DNA from 3 places in the Aeribacillus sp. FSL K6-1305 genome. Region 2 is predicted to be linked to each of the others. Evidence: riboswitches for the same ligand, from Rfam matches in the RefSeq annotation. Region 2 holds a riboswitch; each other region holds the start of a gene.
What was found. Region 2 has a riboswitch for S-adenosylmethionine ahead of NST97_RS10075 (2,3-diketo-5-methylthiopentyl-1-phosphate enolase). Riboswitches for the same ligand answer to the same signal wherever they lie in the genome.
Positions count from the first base shown of each region.

Region 1: another riboswitch for S-adenosylmethionine. It lies ahead of metK (methionine adenosyltransferase); the one in region 2 lies ahead of NST97_RS10075 (2,3-diketo-5-methylthiopentyl-1-phosphate enolase).
Region 3: another riboswitch for S-adenosylmethionine. It lies ahead of NST97_RS18265 (bifunctional homocysteine S-methyltransferase/methylenetetrahydrofolate reductase); the one in region 2 lies ahead of NST97_RS10075 (2,3-diketo-5-methylthiopentyl-1-phosphate enolase).

Region 1 is NZ_JBBOQV010000002.1:1,610,116-1,615,851, forward strand. It holds gene pckA (phosphoenolpyruvate carboxykinase (ATP)) at 77-1,666, opposite strand; SAM riboswitch class I at 1,935-2,126, shown strand; gene metK (methionine adenosyltransferase) at 2,332-3,537, shown strand; gene NST97_RS17715 (phosphatase PAP2 family protein) at 4,228-4,758, opposite strand; gene NST97_RS17720 (gamma carbonic anhydrase) at 4,931-5,458, opposite strand; gene NST97_RS17725 (alpha/beta hydrolase) at 5,527-5,736, shown strand, end outside.
Region 2 is NZ_JBBOQV010000002.1:36,987-42,722, reverse strand. It holds gene NST97_RS10095 (S8 family serine peptidase) at 1-176, shown strand, start outside; partial or broken gene NST97_RS10090 (IS3 family transposase) at 202-1,344, shown strand; gene NST97_RS10085 (BREX system ATP-binding domain-containing protein) at 1,593-1,847, opposite strand; gene NST97_RS10080 (hypothetical protein) at 1,847-2,431, opposite strand; SAM riboswitch class I at 2,796-2,901, shown strand; gene NST97_RS10075 (2,3-diketo-5-methylthiopentyl-1-phosphate enolase) at 2,980-4,203, shown strand; gene NST97_RS10070 (2-hydroxy-3-keto-5-methylthiopentenyl-1-phosphate phosphatase) at 4,200-4,889, shown strand; gene NST97_RS10065 (methylthioribulose 1-phosphate dehydratase) at 4,886-5,533, shown strand; gene NST97_RS10060 (1,2-dihydroxy-3-keto-5-methylthiopentene dioxygenase) at 5,556-5,736, shown strand, end outside.
Region 3 is NZ_JBBOQV010000002.1:1,732,985-1,738,720, reverse strand. It holds gene NST97_RS18285 (DegV family protein) at 1-813, shown strand, start outside; gene NST97_RS18280 (DUF3941 domain-containing protein) at 845-976, shown strand; gene NST97_RS18275 (HPr family phosphocarrier protein) at 1,319-1,597, shown strand; gene NST97_RS18270 (YajQ family cyclic di-GMP-binding protein) at 1,742-2,233, shown strand; SAM riboswitch class I at 2,335-2,456, shown strand; gene NST97_RS18265 (bifunctional homocysteine S-methyltransferase/methylenetetrahydrofolate reductase) at 2,568-4,427, shown strand; gene metH (methionine synthase) at 4,420-5,736, shown strand, end outside.

The sequences.
Region 1 (5,736 bases), 1.6 Mb from region 2:
GGTATATTTTTATTATTTCTACAGTCTACTTGACAGGGGGCAGTTCAAAGCCGGTAGCCGAAAGTAAGTAATTTTTTTATATGATTGGACCGCCAAGTTCTTCAATTTCCTTCGGAACGTTCGAGAATTTTTTGAAGTTCTCTTTGAATGCTTTTGCTAATTCATACGCTTTTTGTTCATAAGCGTTTTTATCACTCCATGTTTTAATAGGCTGTAAAACTTCATCAGGCACTCCTGGAACATGAGCAGGAATCGCCAGCCCGAAAATAGGGTCTTTTACAGTTTCCACCTCATCGAGTTCGCCTTCCAATGCTGCCTGAACCATGGCTCTTGTATAAGCAAGTTTAATTCGTTTTCCTACTCCGTATTCTCCGCCGGTCCACCCTGTATTGACTAAAAATACTTTCACATCGTGTTCTTCGATTTTTCTTCCGAGCATTTCAGAGTATCTTGTAGCTGGAAGCGGAAGAAATGGTGCGCCAAAGCATGTGGAGAACGTTGTTTTAGGGGAAGTAATACCCCTTTCCGTTCCAGCAAGCTTGCTCGTATAACCGCTTAAGAAATGATACATAGCCTGTTCTTTCGTTAATTTGCTTATTGGCGGCAGAACACCGAACGCATCAGCTGTTAAAAAAATAATAGTGTTAGGGTGACCCGCAATGCTCGGTTTAGCAATATTGTCAATCGCTTCAATTGGATAAGCCGCACGGGTGTTTTCTGTTAATAAGGAGTTGTCATAATCAGGAATTCGTGTCGATTCATCAACCACAACGTTTTCCAAAACGGAACCGAATCGAATAGCGTTATAAATTTGAGGTTCTTTTTCTTCAGACAAGCCGATGCATTTTGCATAACAGCCGCCTTCAATATTAAAAATACCAGATGAAGACCAGCCGTGTTCATCATCACCAATTAATCGGCGTTTTGGATCGGCGGAAAGTGTTGTTTTGCCTGTTCCCGATAAACCGAAAAAGAGCGCGACATCGCCTTCTTGACCGACATTGGCGGAGCAGTGCATTGAAAATATATCTCTTTCTGGAAGCAGGAAGTTCATGACGGAAAAGATAGACTTTTTCATCTCGCCTGCATATTCAGTTCCGCCGATCAGGATTATTCTCTTTTCAAAAGAAATAATGATAAATGCTTCTGAGTTCGTTCCATCCACAGCTGGATCTGCTTTAAAGGAAGGAGCGGAAACAATTGTAAACGGATTTTTATGCTCCTTTAAATCGTCTTGGCTTTTCGGACGGATAAACAGTTGGCGAGCAAATAAATTTTGCCACGCCAATTCATTGACCACTTGAATTGGAAGACGATATTTTTTGTCAGCTCCGGCAAATCCGTTAAAAACATAAATTTCATCTCTATTTTTTAAATATTGTATGACTTTTAAGTACAGTTTTTCAAAAACTTCTGATGAAATTGGCTTGTTGACGGGTCCCCAATCAATTAAATGCTTGACAGAATCTTCTTCAACGATGAATTTATCTTCTGGTGACCGGCCGGTATATTTGCCTGTTGTAACCGAAACTGCACCTGTATTTGTTAAAAAACCTTCTTTCCTAGCTAAAACTTTTTCTACAAGCCGTGCGACTGGTAAATTATGATATGCATTTGGTCCGCTGATCAACGAAGCTAATTCATTTGATACATCTACAATATTCATATACATACCATCCTTTTTTTGCATATTTGAAATGGTTTTATAGAAATAGTATAACACATTCGCAAAAATAATCCATCCTATTTATCGATTTCTGAAAATAATGTTTTTACTATATATTTTGCCTTCATTTTTGGGCATCATACGAATCATGATTGATCAGCTGATACTGAAATAATGGATATCAGATGATTTGGAAAATTACAGAGAAGCTTTATTTATTGTTGACAAGTACTTTTTTGCTCCTGTATGATATACATTTGAACGGATACTCTTATCCCGAGTTGGCGGAGGGACAGGCCCTATGAAGCCCAGCAACCGGCTCGTTGAAAGAAGACAGTAGAATATGGCTTTCAAAATCCCGGTATTCTATGGACATACAACATGATGCGAAAGAATTCCATATTCATAGACGAGCAATGGTGCTAACCTGATGCAAGGTTATATCCTTGAACGATAAGAGTGAAAGGCAATGATGTTTATAACAACCTTTCCTCTGGCAGGGAAGGTTTTTTCTATGTATAAGAGAAATCTCGTTTAGCCAAGTTTTTCTTATCGTACGCAATTTTGATATGTTTACAATAGTGGCGAGGGAATGAGTTCCGTGTCAATGTCAAGGAGTGTAGCACTCCATAAACATCATTTTAAGTTTGAGGAGGATGCAGTAAATGACAAAAAAGCGCCGTCTGTTTACATCTGAATCCGTAACGGAAGGGCATCCGGACAAAATTTGCGACCAAATTTCAGATGCGATTTTAGATGCCATTTTAGAAAAAGATCCGAACGCACGTGTAGCTTGCGAAACATCTGTCACAACCGGACTTGTATTAGTCAGTGGAGAAATTACGACAAGCACGTATGTGGATATACCAAAAATTGTGCGAGAAACGGTCAAAGAGATCGGCTATACGAGAGCTAAATACGGTTTTGATGCTGAAACTTGTGCTGTTTTAACATCAATTGATGAGCAATCACCCGATATTGCTGCAGGGGTGGATAAAGCTTTAGAAGCGCGAGAAGGACAAATGACTGATGAAGAAATTGAAGCGATTGGCGCTGGAGATCAAGGGTTAATGTTCGGTTTTGCATGCAATGAAACGAAGGAATTAATGCCTCTCCCGATTTCCATTGCCCATAAGCTTTCACGCCGGCTTACAGAAGTTAGAAAAAGCGAAGAAATTCCTTATTTGCGTCCGGACGGAAAGACGCAAGTTACGGTAGAATATGATGAAAATGAACAGCCGGTTAGAATTGACACAATTGTCATATCGACTCAACACCATCCGGAGGCAACTTTAGAACAAATTAAGCAGGATATTAAAGAAAAAGTAATTGATCCGGTTGTTCCAAAAGAACTGATCGATGAAGAAACAAAATATTTCATCAACCCTACCGGACGTTTCGTTATTGGCGGACCACAAGGAGATGCAGGATTAACGGGACGAAAAATCATTGTCGATACTTACGGAGGCTATGCGCGCCATGGCGGAGGAGCTTTCTCAGGAAAAGATCCGACGAAGGTAGACCGATCTGCAGCTTATGCGGCTCGTTATGTAGCGAAAAATATTGTCGCAGCCGGACTTGCAGACAAATGCGAGGTTCAGCTGGCCTATGCAATTGGTGTAGCGAAACCTGTCTCTATTTCTGTTGATACGTTCGGTACTGGCAAAGTAAGCGAAGATGTTTTAGTTGAATTAATTCGCAATAACTTTGATTTGCGCCCAGCTGGCATTATAAAAATGCTTGACTTGCGCCGCCCGATTTACAAACAGACAGCTGCTTACGGTCATTTCGGACGCAACGATCTAGATTTGCCATGGGAACGCACAGATAAAGCGGAAGCTTTGCGCGAACAGGCTCATCAATATTTGTAAAATAAAAAAGGTGTCCAATGCGATGCATGCATTAGACACCTTTTTGCTTGTGCGCCCGGCATGGGTGTAATCTATAGGGTGAAAGTCCCGAGCTGCGAAGGCAGAAGTAGCAGTTAGCTTAACGCAAGGGTGTCCGTGGTGACGCGGAATCTGAAGGAAGCGAGCGGCAAACTTTGGGTCTCTCGGAACACGAACTTCATATGAGGCTAGGTATCACTGGGTGAGTTTGCAAGACAAAACAAAGCCCTTTCTGCCGAAGGTGATACAGAGTAAATGAAGCAGATGGATGGAAGGAAAGATTACACTCTTACCCGGGGAGGTCTGGCTGGCACGCCAAGTAACCTTGGTAACCTATCTAGTGATAGATAGCTGAACAGTCAGAAGTCAGCAGAGGTCATAGTATTAGTTGGTCTAGAACAACTAAGAAGGACCGAACAATTAAGAGAGAATAGCCCTTGGCATTCAGTGAGTCATGATGAACACAGAAAACGTAGTACCTCACTTGAGGGAGGAAGCGGTGAATCCCGTGGGAGATCTCTTGGAGGGTGGAGTGACCACTGGCATAAAGAGAACAGCTATTCACGGAAGTTATAAAGACTTGCGTCAATTATCTTAATTGAACCGCCGTATACGGAACCGTACGTACGGTGGTGTGAGAGGACGGGAGTTAATCGCTCCCTCCTACTCGATTTATGGTCCGAATGCGACAAAACAGATGGTGCCTGCTGAAGCTCCTAGAACTATTCCCGCCAGCACATCTGAAGGGTAGTGTAGGCCAAGAAAAATTCTTGATAGTGCCACACTGAATGCGAGAGGAAGCAAAATCCATGTTAAGGCTGGAAAAAAGAGCAAAAATGGTGTTGCCACTGAAAATACAGCTGTCGTATGTCCAGAAGGAAATGAATGGTCAGTTAACGGATTTTCTAACACTTTTGTTTCAAATAATGTAAGATAAGGCCGTCTGCGTGGATAAATTCTTTTCACAATGAAAACCGGAATATGACTGAAAAAAAGAGCAGCTGAACTTGCCAAGGCAACAGTTTTTACAGGTTCATTAAAAAATAACATCAGCATTAAACATGTTGCAATTGAAAAAACAGCCCCTCCTAAATGAGTAATATACCGAAAATAAACATTCAGTCCTTTTCGTTCAAAATGCGAATTAATCAGTTTGAACAACTTGCACTCAAATTGGTAAAGCTGATTCAGCAGTCTGCCCATGTTAAAGTTCCTCTTTTCAAAAAGCAAAAATTCTTATAAAAAATTTTCTCTCATATTTATGTAAACTTCAACAAATCTAATAAAAATTTTACAAAATTTTAAAAATGCATGAAGCTGCCCGGTAAAGAATGACATTTGAAAGAGAAAGTTTTAAAATGTTTTTATAAGCAATTTATATGCTGTTCATACGAGCAATATTTTTATAATATTGAGCTTTTTCGATATACTCGCGACGGATGCGCTCCATATCTTGAAGATCTTCTTCTGTTAATTCTCTAATCACTTTGGCGGGTCTTCCGAATGCTAAAGTTTTCTCAGGTATCTTTTTGCCTGGCGGGACAAGACTGCCTGCACCGACAAAAGCGCCTTTTCCGATTTCTGCTCCATCCAGAATAATCGAACCCATTCCAATTAGAGCTCCTTTCCGCACAATCGCACTGTGGAGCAGAACTTGATGGCCGACGGTTACATCATCTTCAATAATTAACGGTTTATTTGGGCTCTGGTGCAGACAGCATTGGTCTTGAATATTGACCCGATTTCCAATAATAGTTGGGGCGACGTCACCGCGGATAACCGTCTGAAACCAAATGCTTGATTCATCTCCTATTTGAACATCGCCGGTGATTGTGACAAAATCAGCTATATAAGCCGAATCGCTAATTATAGGTTTTTTGTCTTTATATGGATAAATAACCATGGGAACCATCCTTTTCTTTTTTTCATATTATAACAAATTTTCCGTCATGTTCGGAAAGGAGTTAATTTATGTGGAAATGGGTAAGTTCTAGTCCTAAAGCTGCGATTGTCATCATTCATGGAGCTTTAGAACATCATGGACGTTACAAATGGCTGATAAAAAAGTGGCAAACAAACGGGTACCATGTTGTCATGGGGGATTTGCCAGGACAAGGAAATTCATCCTCCAGACGGGGACATGTCCAATCGTTTGATGAATATATTGATGAAGTTGACCGT
Region 2 (5,736 bases):
ATACATATGGATTTGGTGTTGAATATCCCGCAGGACTTTCAAATGTTTTTTCAATTGGATCCGTAAATAAAGATTTATCCAAAGCCTACTTTTCTGGAGAAGGGGTACTGTCAAGAATTTTGTGTAATGTAAGTGATGCTAGTATAGTTTCATGGACACCCTTTAGTGAAATATAATATTAACGAAGGGATGTGTCCTGATATGGGTAACACAAGCGAAAAACGTAAACGTTATCATGCTGAATTTAAGGAAATGGTGGTTGAGCTTTATCAAACTGGAACACTAGTAAAACAGATCTTGATCGAATATGGCCTGTCTGAAACGACATTCTACAAATGGATCAGAAAACAAAAACCGGTTAAGGTGGATGACGGGGGCTCTTTTACCCCGGAAGAATTTCTGAACCTGCAAAAAGAATTGCATCGGCTGAAAGAGGAAAATGAAATCTTTAAAAAAGCTATGGTCATATTCGCAAAGAAGTAGATTCAAACCACTGTTATATCCATGATTGACGAGATAAGAGCCAGACACCATTATGACCTTAAAACCATGTGTACGGTCCTTGGCGTGCCGAGAAGTACCTACTATCAATCCAAACAAAAAACAGAATCAAAAACAAAACGGAAAACCGGGAGCTGACAGACAGAATACGAAAAATCCATACGGAAAGCAAGCAGAGATACGGAGAACCGAAGATCCACCATATGCTTGAAAAAGAATGGCTCAAAGTCAGCCTGAAACGGGTTCAGCATTTGATGAAGGCTGCAGGCATTTATTCCATTATCAGAAAAAAGTATCGCCCCCATTCCAATAAGGGCAAGATGGAAGAACACGATAACCTGCTGAACCAGGACTTCTCAATGACAACCATCAACGAGAAATGGGTTACGGATATTACGTACATTCATACTTTGAGAGACGGTTGGTGCTACTTGGCTTCCGTAATGGATTTACATTCCAGAAAGATTGTTGGTTACGCTTTTGACCGTCACATGACGACTGAACTGGCTTTAAAGGCAGTAGAAAACGCTTATCAGGCACAACGTCCAGGTCCGGGATTGATCTTGCATTCTGATTTGGGATCCCAGTATACAAGCGAGAAATTTGTAGAATACATGGAAAAGAAGCAGTTCAAACACTCCTTCAGTAAAAAAAGGTTGCCCATACGATAACGCCTGCATTGAGTCTTTCCATGCAATTCTGAAAAAGGAAGAGATCTATAGAATCAACTATTTGAACTTTCAAGCTGCCAGAAGAGCCTTATTCGAATTTATAGAAGGCTGGTACAATCGGAAACGGATTCATAGCTGCCTGGGCTATATGACGCCACAAGAAACAGTAGACAGTATCAAAGGGCAGCGTAGTGCTCTTCACAATTTTACAAGCATCCGCTTTACATGGAGTGGGGGTGTGGTAGGCTTATTTGCCATGCGAAAGAATTCATTGCCCCTTTCACCCTTCGCATAACACCACGCCCGCAGAGGCTCCATGTCAAGCGACAAGCGATGTCAATGAGATCAAAATTAAATTTCACTTATTGGTGTCCAAAATACTGACTTAAATCCAGTTTAATTCTTTCTACAGTACTAGGACTAATAATTTAAAAGAGAATGGACATCGTTCCCCTCTTTTGCAGCGTCTAATACGAATATAAATTCACGTAAAAATGTCCTTGGAAGTACAGTGATTTCCTGTTCAAAGGCAACAGTAAATGATTCAACATATTGCTTAATAAATGTATCATCAATAACTGTCTCTGGTATCCATTTGTGTACCATACCGTGGATTTCCCTAACTTTATATGAAACTTCTATTAATTGTTCAGTTGAGAAACGGTTTAATTTCATCAATGGGGTTGAAAGTACACCACTAACCCTTCCATTTTTTGTGAAGATAAAGGTTTAATTCTAAAATATAAAACATCATGTTCTTTAATTGATCGATCCTCGTTTTTAATTAAATCATCCGTTCCAGTAAATAACATATAACATCCTTTCCTTACATACGATTCACTTATTCCTAGCAATTTAGCTAATTTGTAATTCGAGAAATCAGGATTCAACTCAATTGCTTGTCTAAGTTTTTCTAAGTTCTTATCCGTTTTATTGCGCTGTTCTTTTAAATACTCCTCACGGCTTTTTACGCCCATTTCCCGGCGTTTTTGTTTCCTTCTCCGCTTTTCATTCGCATCTATAATCGTGCTTAAATGGCGTTGTTCGTCCTCTGTTATATCTAACCATTCAATTAATTTTTTATTGCTGATATTATATCCAGCGCCAGGATACCCTTTTTCTCTGGCTATTCGGTTTGCTTCTTCGTTATTCCGTGCATAATAGGCCTTTTCAGCGCTTCTGGTGGATCTTCTTAAAGGCTCATTAAACTGTAAATTAAACGTTAGCGTTTGTTTTAAGGCTTCTTCTGGATCATTCAAAAAGCAACATAACCAATAACGGTACAAGAAACAAATTGTCTCACGATAACCAGTAACGTTATAATTGCGTAATTCAACCAGTTTTTCTAAGTCTAGTAATCTAGCATGATGCGATCGGAAGACGTTAAAAAGATGTTGTACCTTCTTTTTTCGTCCTCTTTTTTTAGGCTTTCCTGTTTTGGCTCAACCTCAAGTTCCGGTAAATACCTCAAATTGTAAACTGCACCATTAAATAATTGTAGCATGCCATCAGAAAAATGTAAGCGAATTTGAATCGAATATGATGTAAAAAAGTGTTGACAGAGGGGAAGGATAGTGGTATAATCCAAGTAAACGAATAAGAATTATAAAGTTAATAATAAAACTCTTATCAAGAGCAGGTGGAGGGATGAGCCCAATGAAGCCCGGCAACCGACTCATATGATGAGCACGGTGCTAATTCTCCCAACAGAGATGTTGAAAGATAAGAAGTTGTTTTGACAAAAAACCTCTTCTTATTGAAGAGGTTTTATTTATATAAAAAAATCTGAATGAAGAGGATTGAAAAAATGGGTCACGTAACAGCAGTATACCAAATCATTGCGAAACGAGAAGATTTAGAAAAAAAAGCAGAAGACATTGCTCTTGGATTAACGGTAGGTTCGTGGACTGACCTTCCTCTTTTAGTGCAAGAGCAGTTAAAAAAGCATAAAGGACAAGTGGTTGAGATAAAAGAAACAGGCGAGGATCCATCCTCCGGCAAAACGATTGCACAGCTTCACATTCGCTTTCCGGGAGAAAACTTTTCTAAAGACATTCCTGCCATCTTAACGACAACTTTTGGAAAATTATCACTAGATGGAGAAATAAAATTACTAGATTTGCAGTTTGACGATGAGATCTTTCGGTATTTTCCAGGTCCTCGATTTGGAATTCAGGGGTTACGAGAAAAACTTGGCGTTTACGACAGACCGTTAGTGATGAGCATCTTTAAAGGTGTAATTGGACGTGATATGGATTACCTTCTTGCCCAATTGCGGGAGCAGGCTCTCGGGGGCGTCGACTTAGTAAAGGATGATGAAATACTTTTTGAAAATTCGCTCACATCATTTGAAACAAGAATAAAGGAAGGCAAAAAAGTTCTTGATAACGTGTATCAAGAAAAGGGACACCGAACTTTGTATGCGGTCAATTTGACGGGAAAAACATTTGAATTGAAAGATAAGGCAAGAAAAGCAAAAGAATTAGGTGCCGATATTTTGCTATTTAATGTTTTTACATATGGACTCGATGTGCTGCAAGCATTAAGGGAAGATGATGAAATCGCCCTCCCAATTATGGCTCATCCGGCGTTTAGCGGATCGTTTACTTCATCCGAAAAATATGGGCTCTCTCATTCCTTATTGCTTGGAAAATTGATAAGAATTGCTGGAGCAGATTTTTCGTTGTTCCCTTCACCATATGGCAGCGTTGCATTGGAGCGTGACAAAGTTTTAAAAGTGAAAGAAGAATTGGTGAAGGAATCAGTTTTAAAACCAGTTTTTCCTGTTCCATCTGCTGGCATTCACCCGGGTCTTGTTCCCATTTTAATTCATGATTTTGGAAAAGATTGTGTCATTAATGCAGGAGGCGGTGTTCACGGTCACCCGCAAGGTGCTCAGGGTGGAGGAAAAGCTTTCCGTCAGGCAGTTGACGCTGTTTCCCGGGGTGTTCCCCTTAATGAAGCAGCTGAAGACATAGAATTACAAGAAGCAATTCGGCTCTGGGGATGGAAGGAGGCACCGTCCAATTGAAGCCAGTAATATTTTGTGATTTTGATGGAACGGTGACAAAAAAAGATAACATCGTTAGCATCATGAAGCGTTTCGCTCCAAAAGAGTGGGAGCAATTGAAGGATGGCGTCCTTTCCCAGTCGATTAGTATTCAGGAAGGAGTCGGCAAGATGTTTGCACTTCTTCCATCTTCTTTAAAGGGTGACATCATTCACTATATTTTAGAAACTGCAGAAATAAGGGAAGGATTTCGCGACTTTGTTCATTATGCGAAAAACATGAACATTCCTTTATACATTGTCAGCGGCGGAATCGATTTTTTTATTAAACCGCTGTTGCAGCCTTTTGATTCTATTACCGCACTGTTTTGCAATAAAGCGGATTTTAGCGGAGAAACGATCACCATTCATTGGCCTTATACGTGTGATGAAAAATGTCCCAACCAAAATTGTGGGTGCTGCAAACCGACAATTATTCGGCAAATTGCAAATGCTGACACTCATTCCATCATCATCGGGGATTCCGTCACAGATTTAGAAGCCGCGAAGATTGCAGATACAGTTATTGCACGTGATTATTTATCAAAAAAATGTCAAGAATTTTCTATTCCTTATCAATCTTTCGAAACATTTTACGACTGTATTGACATTTTAGAGAAGACAATAAACAAAACAAATTTCATAGAAGAAAAAGGTGGCGCAAAATGAGTGTCGTTTTAACTCGTGTTCATGAGCTTGCGGAGATTAAAGAGGAGCTTGCTGCGAGGGATTGGTTTATGGGGACAAGCGGCAATTTAGCCATAAAAGTTCAAGATTCCCCGCTTCAGTTTCTTGTGACCGCAAGCGGCAAAGATAAACGAAAAAAAACGAAGGAAGATTTTTTGCTTGTTGATGGAGAAGGAAATCCTGTAGGCGCAACACAGCTGAAGCCTTCGGCAGAAACGCTATTGCATTGCGAAATATATAAAAGAAGCAAAGCCGGCTGCAGCCTGCATGTACATACGGTTGCAAATAATGTCATCTCTGAACTTTATGGTGACGCTGGGAAAATTGTATTTCAAGGACAAGAACTGATAAAAGCGTTTGACCGCTGGGAGGAAGATGCAGAATTACAGATTCCGATTATTTATAATTATGCCCATATTCCTACATTAGCAAGCACTTTGGGCGATTTCGTGAAGGAGGATAAAGGGGCAGTTCTTATTCGCAACCACGGAATTACTGTATGGGGAAAAGATGGCTTTGAAGCAAAGAAAATTTTAGAAGCTTGTGAATTTTTATTTCAGTATCAGCTTGCTCTTATTCAAGCAAAAGCCGGTCTCCTTGCGAGTACAGGAGCTTTAAATAATTAAACATTTTAAGGAGGTATTTTACATGACAACGATTAAAATTCAAGGAACAAACGAAGTTATCAGCAATCAAGAGGAAGTGATTTCATTTTTAAATCAACAAGGTGTTATTTACGAGCAATGGGATATTGCCAAATTACCAGAGCATTTAAAAGAGAAATATCTTTTAAATGATGAGGAAAAACAAACGATTTTACAATCTTTTG
Region 3 (5,736 bases), 1.7 Mb from region 2:
GTTTCTTTCATCCCTCTTCGTGTCCACCTTGGCGAGAAGGACTATGAGGATCAATTGACAATCAAACCGAAAGAAGTTTACGACTATATGAGAGCTGGAAACGTTGCTAAAACATCACAAGCATCACCGGAAACAATCACCAATCAATTTGAAAAGCTGGCGAAAGACAATCAGCCGGCGCTGTATATTGCCTTTTCTTCCGAATTGTCCGGTACATATCAAACTGCCGTTATGGTTCAGCAGCAATTGCTTGAAAAATATCCGAATTGGAAACTGCAAATTATCGATTCGAAATGTGCTTCACTTGGGTATGGACTTGCTGTCCGCTACACCGTTCAATTAGCAAAACAAGGACTTGATTTAGAACAAATGGCAAATGCAGTAAAAGAGTATTGCAGTCATATGGAGCACATTTTTACAGTTGATCGCCTGGAATATTTGGCTCGCGGCGGGAGAATCAGCAAAACATCTGCGTTTGTTGGCGGACTGCTTAATATCAAGCCGCTTTTGCATGTCGAAGAAGGAAAGCTGATCCCGCTGGAAAAAATCCGCGGGAAAAAGAAGCTTTACCGGAGAATTCTTGAGCTGATGGAAGAGCGTGGAGACGGATTGAGTGAACAGACAATCGCCATCAGCCATGGTGATGATGAAGAAGCAGCTCTCGAATTAAAACAATTAATTGAAGAAACGTTTCATCCAAAAGAAATTATCATCCATACGATCGGTGCTGTCATTGGTGCACACTCTGGCCCCGGCACCCTTGCTGTATTTTTTCTAAATAAACATATTCAAGAAGCTTCATGGAAATCATAAGTATATAACAGTATTGAAAGGAGCTTCCTGAATGTCCAAAACAAGCGATAATGATAAAAAAGCTGTAGACAACAATGCAAAACGACACGAAAAAAATCTATTGAAGGAAAAAAATCGAGAGCTTGGAAAACGGCAATACTCAAAGAAAACGGATCATTTATAATGCCCGCCTGTCGGGCTTTTTCTTTTTTTGAAATATCTCTAAAGGCGAGTCTTCCACCTCTTCTATCCGGACGTTCTGAAAGAAAAAGACGCTTTCTTATCTTGCAGTATGCATCTTTTCTCTAGCTTTTGTTTTCATTTTTGTCTAATAAAACATGGGCGGGGCAATAACTTTCAATTTGATTAGGCCATTCATTTCATTAAAAAACAGAGAAATCCAAAACGTTTCCATATTCGAAAGCGGAGGTCATTTTTTTATATGTAAGAGGAAATGACAAACATGTGGGAATCTATCCTTTATTAATGTAAGATATTGTAAAATAAGTATACAAGAGGTGGCACAATGAAGAAACATGAAATTTCCGTGTATCTTACAAAAGAGATGGAGCCGGAATATGTCATTTCCCTTGTCCATGAAGCGATTAAATTTAACAGCTACATTTTATTCCAAACAAAAAAGCTCCAATTAAATGCGAAAAGCGTTTTAAGCATGCTCGGTTTTTCCGCCTTTTTAGAAGGTCATGTAGTCATCAGCGCTGAAGGAGAAGATTCGCTCGAAGCAGTAAAAAACTTACAAGACTTTCTTTCCCCTAAATGTTCTAAAGCGACATCTTTAGCTTAATTGCATTTAAGCAGATATTAATTTCCTTGCCGTTGCTTTAAGTAACGGTTTTTTCATTTAATTTGCGAGGAACCCCTAAAAGAGTTGTTCAACTGAACGACATTCACTATAATGAATGTAAATAACGTTATTGGAGGTAAAAAGTTGGCTAAGGAGAATTCATTTGACATCGTCTCAAAAGTGGATATTGCCGAAGTGAACAATTCCATTCAAATGGCGAAAAAAGAAATTGTAAACAGATATGATTTCAAAGGATCTAAAAGCGATATATCCCTAGAAAAAGATGAGCTTGTGCTAATCTCTGACGATGAATATAAGCTGAATCAACTAAAAGATGTATTAGTAAGCAAAATGATTAAACGCGGTGTCGCAACCAAGAATATTCAGTACGGGAAAATCGAAAAGGCTTCAGGAGGCACTGTCAGACAAAGAGCCAAACTTGTCAACGGAATTGACAAAGAAAACGGGAAAAAGATCAATGCGCTGATCAAAAATACCGGGCTAAAAGTAAAAAGCCAAATTCAAGACGACCAAGTCCGGGTAAGCGGCAAAAGCAAGGACGATTTGCAAAAAGTGATTGCAGCTGTGAAAAGCGCCGACTTGCCGATCGACGTACAATTTATTAATTTTCGCTAGCTTTGCCCTGTTCACAAAATTGAAATTTTATATTGATTATTTTGATAAAATTCGTTAAATTAGGATTAATCCGTTGTTTTAAAATTTCATACGGTAAAGCGTTCTTATCAAGAGAAGCGGAGGGACTGGCCCGATGAACCTTCAGCAACCGGATTACCCAAAAACTTTGGGTACCAAGGTGCTAAATCCAGCGATGCGTAAATTTGCGCTCGGAAGATAAGAAGAAGGGGAAAATGTTCAAGAAAAAGTCTTCTTCTTATTAGAAGGCTTTTCTTTTTTATATAGGTGTTCGCCTCCTTGCAGGCGCCTATTTCATTTGATTGGAGGACTTTTTATGGGGCTTTTACAAGATTTACAGAATCATATATTAATTGCCGACGGAGCAATGGGGACTCTACTATACTCATTCGGAATAGACAGATGCTTTGATGAGCTAAACGTTTCAAAACCGGAAGAAATAGAACGGATTCATTCAGCCTATTTAGACGCAGGCGCAACTGTTATTCAAACAAATACATACGGCGCCAATCGCATAAAGCTTGCCAGATATGGGCTGGAAGATGATATAAAGATCATCAACCAAAAAGGGGTTGAACTTGCAAAGAGGGCGTTACAAAAAGCGGAAAACAAAGGGTATGTCATCGGAACAATCGGCGGCATCCGTTCGTTTCAAAAAAGCGCCTTCACGCTATCTGACATTGCCGAAAATTTTCGCGAGCAGCTTCATGTCCTTTTATCCGAAAACGTAGATGGCATTATTTTAGAAACCTATTACGACTTGGAAGAACTGAAAACCGTTTTGCAAATAGCTAGAAAAGAAACGGATTTGCCCATTATCACAAATGTTTCTTTGCACGAACAAGGCGTCTTTCAAAATGGAACAAGATTGGCAGACGGTTTGAAAATGCTTGAAGAACTTGGTGCAGATATTGTCGGCCTCAATTGCCGTTTAGGCCCTTATCATATGCTGCAATCTCTGGAAGAAGTGCCGCTGTTTGAACATGCCTTTTTATCCGCTTTTCCAAACGGCAGCCTGCCAAGGTATGAAAACGGAAGATTAGTTTATGAATCAGATGAACACTATTTTTATGAAGCGGCTCTTCAATTCCGAAAACAAGGTGTCCGGCTTCTCGGCGGATGCTGCGGAACCGCGCCGAAACATATTCGGGCAATGGCTGAAGCTGTATCAAACCTCCCTCCTGTCACAGAGAAAGAAGTAAAAGAACGAAATGTTCCAATTCATGCTTTACCTATGAAAGAAAGTCAAGAAACTCCTCTCCCAGATATTGCAAAAAACAGACGCTCAGTGATTGTAGAATTGGACCCGCCGAAAACGCTCGGCTTGGAAAAATTTTTAACAGGAGCAAAAGCGTTGAAAAAAGCGGGGATTGATGCAATTACGCTTGCGGATAATTCCCTTGCTACACCAAGAATCAGCAATGTTGCTTGCGCAAATATTGTGAAAAGCCGTTTCCAGCTTCGCCCGCTCGTTCATTTAACATGTCGTGACAGAAATTTAATCGGCATTCAATCCCATTTAATGGGGCTGCATACGCTTGGCCTGCACGATATTTTAGCGGTCACCGGCGACCCGTCCAAAATCGGTGATTTTCCGGGTGCAACCTCTGTCTATGATTTATCATCGTTTGATTTAATCAGCTTAATTAAGCAATTTAATGAAGGTTTGTCATACTCCGGAAAATCACTTGGTCAAAAAACAAACTTTACTGTAGCCGCCGCCTTCAATCCGAACGTAAGACATCTTGATCGCGCAGTTCAGAGACTTGAGAAAAAAATCAGCTGCGGAGCCGATTATTTTATTACGCAGCCGCTCTACTCGGAGAAGCTGATCGAAGAAGTATATGAAGCAACAAAACATCTGAATGTTCCGATATATCTCGGGATTATGCCGTTAATAAGCAGCCGCAATGCTGAATTTATTCATAACGAAGTGCCAGGCATTAAATTGTCCGATTCGATTCGCGAACAGATGCAAAAAGCAGGCAATGATAAAGAAAAGGGAAAACGAGAAGGACTTGCCATTGCAAAATCGCTTATTGACGCAGCATTTGACCTGTTTAACGGCATTTACTTAATCACTCCGTTTTTGCATTATGAGATGACAGTCGAGCTGACGGAATACATTCATAAAAAAGAAAAGGCAAAACGAGAAAGGAAGATTTCCCATGTATAACATAAAGGAACAGCTGGAGAAAAAAATTTTAATACTAGACGGAGCCATGGGAACAATGATTCAAGCTGCAGAATTATCTGCGAAAGATTTTGGCGGTGAAGAATATGAAGGATGCAACGAATATTTAAACATCACTTCCCCTGAAACGATTGTCCGTATTCATGAAGCGTACCTTGAAGCAGGCGCTGATATTATCGAGACAAATACGTTTGGCGGTACAAGCATCGTCCTCGAGGAATATAACTTGGGGCACCTTGCTTTTGAAATAAATAAAAAAGCAGCTGAGATTGCAAAGCGCGCTGCAGAAAAATATTCAACACCGGATTGGCCTCGTTTTGTGGCAGGATCAATGGGGCCAACGACTAAAACGCTCTCCGTTACAGGCGGCGTCACATTCCAACAATTGGCAGAAGCTTATCAAGTTCAAGCGGAAGGACTGTTAGTGGGGGGCGTTGATGTACTTCTCCTTGAGACAAGCCAAGATATGCTCAATGTAAAAGCAGGTTACTTAGGAATTCAACGAGCTTTTCAAAAGCTCAAGAAAGAAGTGCCGATCATTCTGTCCGGAACGATAGAACCGATGGGAACAACTCTCGCCGGTCAAGATATTGAAGCGTTTTACATTTCAGCTGAACATATGAATCCAATTGCCGTCGGCTTAAACTGTGCGACAGGTCCTGAATTCATGACCGATCACATCCGCACATTGTCTGAAATCGCCAATACCGCTGTCAGCTGTTATCCGAATGCCGGACTGCCTGATGAAGAAGGTCGCTACCATGAATCACCGGAATCTTTAGCAAAAAAAATCAGAGGGTTTGCAGAAAGAGGCTGGCTTAATATGGTCGGCGGCTGCTGCGGAACAACTCCCGAACATATTCGCGCAATAAGGGAGGCAATGGAAGGCTTAAAACCGCGAAAAATCGTCAAAAAGCAAAATCAACATACGGTATCAGGCATCGAGCCCCTTCGCTATGATGAATCAATGCGCCCGCTGTTTGTCGGTGAACGCACAAACGTCATCGGTTCGCGTAAATTCAAGCGTCTCATTGCGGAAGGAAAATTTGAAGAAGCAGCGGAGATCGCCCGCGCTCAAGTGAAAAACGGCGCCCACGTCATCGATGTCTGTCTCGCAGATCCGGACCGAAACGAGCTTGAAGATATGGAAAACTTCATCCGCGAGGTTGTAAAAAAAGTAAAAGCGCCGCTTGTCATTGACTCAACCGACGCCAATGTCATCAGAAAAGCGCTCGAATACTCACAAGGGAAAGCGATCATCAACTCGATCAATTTAGAGGACGGCTTAGAA